DNA from 2 places in the Blautia marasmi genome. Region 2 is predicted to be linked to the other one. Evidence: predicted binding sites of a transcription regulator. Region 2 holds the regulator's gene; the other holds the start of a gene.
What was found. Region 2 encodes HrcA, which represses chaperone genes, less so after heat shock. Its sites were predicted from a motif close to TGTTAGCACTCNNNNNNNNNGAGTGCTAACA; they were not measured.
Positions count from the first base shown of each region.

Region 1 (3,237 bases), 2.3 Mb from region 2:
GTGTGTCTATCATCTCCATCCAGAGTTTGCTCACATAGTGATAATTGCCGGAATCCAGAAAATGGATGCCATAAGGGCCGTACGTTTCCATTTTCCCCTTAATCTCCTGCTCTGCCTCACCGGTACAGTAGCAGTTCACACCTTCCGCCCTGGTAAGATCCATCATCTCATAAGATTCCTGTTTATAAAAATCCTCCTCCGGATACACGCCGGAAAAATTCATGATAACTGTTTTCATGTCTGGACATCTCCTGTTTTTTCTTTTACCATAGCACAGACGGGCAGAATTTGTAAACCGTACATGACTGTGAAGGCTCCCGGCTGTTACAACCGTGTTACTGTACACTCTGTGTCCAGTAACACGCTTCGCGATGCACAGATATGGAGCATTCTGCCCCATATCGCGCTGGCTGCCTCGGGATTTTCATGCTTCCGGCATGAAAACGCCTCCCGGTACAGTGGCCTGTGTACAGTAACACAACCGTACACCCAAAAGGACCGCCGCTTCCAAATGAAGCGGCGGCCCTTAAAGGAGGAGTAACAAAAAGCTTATCCTTCGATGGAGATATACTTGTTCTCTTCAACCTGTTTTCTGTCTTTCTTCGGTACGGTCAGGCGAAGGATCCCATCCTCAAATTTGGCGTTGATCTCATTCTGGGTGATACCCTCGCCCACATAGAAGCTCCTGGAACAGCTTCCCGCATAACGCTCTCTGCGGATATATTTTCCTTCCTTGTCCTCTTTGTCTTTGTCAAGAGATTTTGCTGCCTGTATGATAAGATATCCGTTCTCCAGTCTGGCAGATACGTTCTCTTTCTTGAAGCCCGGCAGGTCGATATCAACTTCGTAGGAATCTTCCGTCTCTTTTACATCGGTCTTCATAAGATTCTTCTCGTTCTTTCCATACAGAGGATTTTTTCTTCCGAAAAACTCTCTCTCAAAAGGAAAGTCCATCCATTCGTCAAACAAATCTTCTCCAAAAATACTGGGCATCATTCTCATAAGTCATTCTCCTTTCCATGTATATCAAGCAACGATTTGTTACATCTAACAGGGGATTCTTTCTTTTCCCTTGTTCTAATTGTAATATAGCACGTATTATTAGCAGTGTCAAGTATCGAGTGCTAATTTCACACTTTTTTCACATTTTCCTTTTGTTGTGCGACTTATCAAAAAAAGAACCCTCCGTTTCCATTTTCTGCACCTTATGCAGATCATGGAAACGAAAAGTTCCTTTTTCATTTCTAAGACCAGTCTTTTATTTTTTCTTCCTGCTCTTATTCACAGCACTGGACAGCAGTTTATCCAGATACACGGATTTGAACTGCTTGCTGGCCAAGGCCTGCTTCAACGGAGGAAGATTCAAAATGACACCAAACACGGCAGCCATAGCTCTGTGATTGGCAAAGGCCTGATTGTCAAAAATAAGATTCTGCAGGGTCCCTTTTTCAATGGCCTGCAGCACAAACCTGTGCGTACTGTTCACCGGGGTTATGACCTGTACCGGGCGCCGCTTTAGTTTCAGGGAACCGTTGGGGCATCTGGACGCGCACACCCCGCAGCCAAGGCAGATATCCGTATCCACCACAGGGCGTTTTTTCTTTTTCCCGCCCTCCCGGACTTCCTCCATGGAAATGGCAAAAATAGGACATGCTTTTTCGCATTTTCCGCATCCGATACAGGTCGTATCTTCCACCGACGGGATATAATTGGTCGTTGCAACAGGCTGCATGGGGGAAAATTTTCTGGCAGCCTGGAGGGCCTCGCAGCAGCATCCGCAGCAGTTGCAGATAAATGCCGGGTCCTCCCTGACATTCTCCCCGATCTGCACAAGTCCCGCGTCATAAGAACGCTCCAGAGCATCCATGGCTTCCTCCTTGGAGATGAGCCTGGCATGTCCGCCGTGCTCTGCCAGAGAGCGGGCCACATTGCCGAAAGTCAGGCATACATCCCAGGGAGCGTCAATCTCACAGGGATGTCCCGCGTGGAATGCCTTATGCCTGCAGTAGCAGGTGCCAAGGCCGATATACGCCGCCTCCTCCACAATGTGGCTGGCCCGCTCATGGTCCAGGATATGCAGCGTATTCTCCGTGGTGAGCACCGGTTCCTGAACGTAAACACGCCCAAGCTTCGTCTCTGTGGCATAGAAAAGGTCTTTGACAAAATCCTCCTCCACATTCATATACTGATAATATAGTTCACTTAAATATTTCTGGTCAATGTCACCCCTGGTCCGCATGAGCGCAAATTCAATGAATCCGGCCATGGGCGGCGGCATGACAAAACGGCGTACACCCCTGTATGTGGAGTCCACCAGCAGAGCCTTCTCACACAGATGGTCCAGCACTTTTTCCGCCTTTGCCTCCGTGGTCCCCCAGATACGTGCCGCTTTTTTCAGCGTAAAGGGACGTACCGGCAGGAGCGCCACCCACTTTGCCTCTTTCTCTGTGTAGAGTACCTGCAGGATCTTATAAAAAGTATCCGACGGCGGCGCTCCCTGGGTAAACCAATTGATTCTGTCTTCCAGATTTTTATATGCGTCTTTTGATGTGATATGTCCCATTCTTAATGTCCTATTCTACAAAATGTACCTCTCCTGTTTTTTTCACTTCCTTGTTCTCAGATGCCCCGGCATATCCAAGAGCAGCCATGCCGAATACCCTATGTGAACTTGGAATATCCCAGCTGCTTAATATCTCCCGCACTTCAGGCTCCTCGCAGAGATCGCGCATCTGGTTGATCCACACAGAACCAATGCCAAAGGAATGGGCTGCCAGAAATATATTTTCCAGGGCACAGGCATTATCCTCCATGGAATGCTGATTCTCCTTTTCATTGGACGGAATCACCAGAACCTGGGGGCTGTACATGTCATAGCCGTCTCTGCCAAGTTTCCTTCCGATCACCTCTGCCAGTTTCCGGATCTTATCTCTGTCCGTCACCACCGTAAATTTCCATGTCTGACGGTTCTGGCCGCTGGGTGCATAAAGACCTGCCTGCACAATCTGTTCCAGCTCTTCCTGAGGGATTTCCTTATTCTGAAATGCCCGGATACTTCTTCTCGTCAAAATATTTTCCATTACTGCATTCATGTTCTGATTCCTCCTTGTGTTTTTCTTTATTTTATCACAATATCAAAGATTGTAAAGTGTCCGCCTCTCAGCCTGCCGCACCGAAAGCCCATTTGTCCATGGTTTTTTCCAGACACCATGGAAAATCAATCTTTTTCACGGACTG
Region 1 is NZ_OIWX01000001.1:5,653,472-5,656,708, forward strand. Features, by position in the region: gene C6P39_RS24925 (arginase family protein) at 1-238, opposite strand, end outside; gene C6P39_RS24930 (Hsp20/alpha crystallin family protein) at 550-1,002, opposite strand; gene C6P39_RS24935 (4Fe-4S dicluster domain-containing protein) at 1,259-2,563, opposite strand; gene C6P39_RS24940 (nitroreductase family protein) at 2,574-3,092, opposite strand; gene C6P39_RS24945 (D-alanyl-D-alanine carboxypeptidase family protein) at 3,160-3,237, opposite strand, start outside.
Region 1: C6P39_RS24930 (Hsp20/alpha crystallin family protein) is a predicted target of HrcA. The motif match lies at 1,100-1,130, and genes of this name have one in related genera.

Region 2 (3,237 bases):
CGGATTTTGAAGATGTGCAGATCCGTATTGACGGTCAGGACGCCTCTGACGGAGATTTCAGTATTTCGAGAGGGTTCTACAACGGTCTGGTTCGGGGAAATGACGGCAAAGCCGTATATGCGGATGGGACGCCGCTCCCGGAGGAAGGACCTTTGGAAAAATATGTCCGGGAGGACGGCAGCCTGGAGTACGAGATCACACTGGCAAAAGAAAATGAAAAGGGATATTTTATCGGGAAACCGATTTCTGTTGAACTGAAAAACCTGGGGGAGATCACCATAGACGGTCATATACCGGATATAGAGGATACCTGGAGCTTTACCTGGACCTTGGGTGGTTCGGACCAGGTGCGGGAATGCAGTCCGGATCAAGAGCTGGGGGACAGCAAAGCCATTGTAAAACAGGTTGAAATATCTCCTATCTCCATGAGAGTCGTATATGATTTTCCAAGACAGGAGATAGAAGAAAAAGGATATAATGAATCCGGTGAAGAGATCATTTCCAAAACATATGCGGAAGCTCCGTGGCTGACAGGCGTAAGGATGAAGGATGGAACCACTTACATGTACCTGTACCGGGGACCGGGCAGTTCCGGGTATTTGTCAGAGGACAGTGATGCGTACGCGCTCACGTATGGGATTGACCGGATTCTGGACCCGGATCAAGTGGAAAGCCTTCTGTTTGTAAAATCTTATCCGGAAGGTGACAAGCTGCTCACAGAGGATGATCTCTACGTGGTACCCATTGAATAAATGACCACCGGCAAAAATTTCTGATATATTATAACAAAACAGAGGGAATGCTGTTAAGTATATACAGCCCCTCTGTTTTTTGTATGCCGTTTCTACTTTACCTATTGTTGCAGATTCTGAAACTTTCTAAAAAAAATATAAAGCCCTTGACAAATAAACACGCTGGTGCTATCTTTAGAACATAGATGTTAGCACTCCACACAAACGAGTGCTAACAACACCGGAAAAGAGATCCGGCCCTATCAATGCAGAAGCAGAAAGGAGATAATAATGGACAGTGAACTGGATGAGCGGAAACGAAAGATATTAAAAGCCATTATCCAGACATATCTGGAGACCGGCGAACCGGTTGGTTCGAGAACGATTTCAAAATACACTGACCTGAATCTCAGCTCTGCAACCATCCGGAACGAGATGTCAGACCTGGAGGAACTGGGGTATATAGTACAGCCCCACACTTCAGCAGGACGGATTCCCTCAGACACAGGCTATCGTCTCTATGTGGATGAGCTGATGCGGGAGAAGGAACAGGAAGTTTCGGAGATCAAGGAAATGATGATCGAGCGGACCGACAAAATGGAGAAGGTGCTCAAACAGGTGGTGAAGGTTCTTGCATCCAACACCAACTATGCAACCATGATCACAGGCCCGACCTATCACAGAAACAAATTAAAATTCATCCAGCTTTCCAGGGTTGCTGCTATGCAGCTGCTGGCGGTTCTGGTGATTGAAGGAAATATCGTTAAGAATCATATGATCACCCTTCAGGAGCCTATGGATGATGACACAATATTGAAGCTGAACCTGCTTCTCAATACCCAGTTAAACGGCCTCACCATTGAGGAGATCAACCTGGGCATGATCACCAAGATGAAAGAACAGGCAGGCATCCACAGCGCTGTTGTGGGAAGCGTCATTGACGCGGTGGCCAATGCCATTGCAGTGGATGATGATGAGGTGGAGATATATACCAGCGGCACCACGAATATTTTCAAGTATCCGGAGCTGGCGGACACCTCAAAAGCCAGTGAACTGATTTCCGCCTTTGAGGAAAAGCAGGAGCTGGTAGATCTGGTAAAAGATACTATGAATTCCGAAGAAAATACCGGCATTCAGGTATACATTGGAAATGAAACCCCTGTAAAGACTATGAAAGACTGCAGCGTTGTGACAGCAACATACGATCTGGGAGGCGGGATGCAGGGTACCATCGGTATTATCGGCCCCAAGCGTATGGATTACGAGAACGTAGTGGACAATTTGAAAACGCTGAAGACGCAGTTGGACAATATATTTAAGAAAACCTAGAAAGGCGGTACGGATTCGTGTCAGAAGAAAAGGAATTATATGAAGAGATGCAGCCGGATGCGGCTTCTGAAGAGAAAGCAGAAGAAATATTAGAGGAAGACGACAAGGCTCTGGCAGAGGAGGCCACCTGTGAAGAGGCCTGTGAGGCTGATGACCGGTCTGCGGAGGAATCAGAAGAGCAGACAGACGGGCAGGCTGACCAGGGAAAAGGAAAGTCAACAGAGAAAAAAGGCCTGTTTGGTAAAAAGAAAAAAGATAAAAAAGATGAAAAGATAGAAGAACTCACCGATATGGTAAAACGCCAGATGGCAGAGTTCGACAACTTCAGAAAGCGCACGGAGAAGGAAAAAGCATCCATGTATGAGATCGGTGCGCGTGAAGTGATTGAAAAGATCCTTCCGGTGGTTGACAACTTTGAAAGAGGTCTGGCAGCAGTTCCGGAGAATGAAAAGGAAAGTCCTTTTGCTGACGGTATGACAAAGATTTACAAGCAGATGATGACCGTCTTTGAAGAGATTGGCGTAAAGCCAATCGAAGCAGTAGGACAGGAATTCAATCCGGATTACCACAATGCTGTCATGCATGTGGAGGATGAAGAAGCCGGGGAGAGTGAAGTAGTTGAAGAATTCCAGAAAGGCTATCTTTACAAAGACCACGTAGTGAGACACAGCATGGTGAAGGTTGCTAATTAGTTTCAGAAGGTGCGCCTGAGGCGCAACTCAAATTCTCCGGCGGAACAGTCCGTTGGATTTTATCTTATAGATGAGACGCTTTGGCGGAGCGAAAAACCGCTGTGAACAGAAAAAGTAATTGATTTTAAATTCAGGAGGAATTTATCATGGGTAAAATTATAGGTATTGACTTAGGTACAACAAACAGCTGTGTAGGTGTTATGGAAGGCGGACAGCCGGTAGTGATTGCCAATGCAGAAGGCGCAAGAACCACACCGTCTGTTGTGGCTTTTACAAAATCAGGAGAAAGACTGGTAGGTGAGCCGGCAAAACGTCAGGCTGTTACCAATGCAGATAAAACCATCTCTTCCATCAAGAGACATATGGGAACAGATTACAGAGTGACCATTGACGATAAAAAATATTCTCCGCAGGAAATTTCCGCAATGATCCTTCAGAAGCTGAAAAGCGATGCAGAAAACTACCTGGGTGAGAAAGTGACAGAG
Region 2 is NZ_OIWX01000001.1:3,343,778-3,347,014, forward strand. Features, by position in the region: gene C6P39_RS14385 (DUF4179 domain-containing protein) at 1-752, shown strand, start outside; gene hrcA (heat-inducible transcriptional repressor HrcA) at 1,023-2,060, shown strand; gene grpE (nucleotide exchange factor GrpE) at 2,078-2,752, shown strand; gene dnaK (molecular chaperone DnaK) at 2,899-3,237, shown strand, end outside.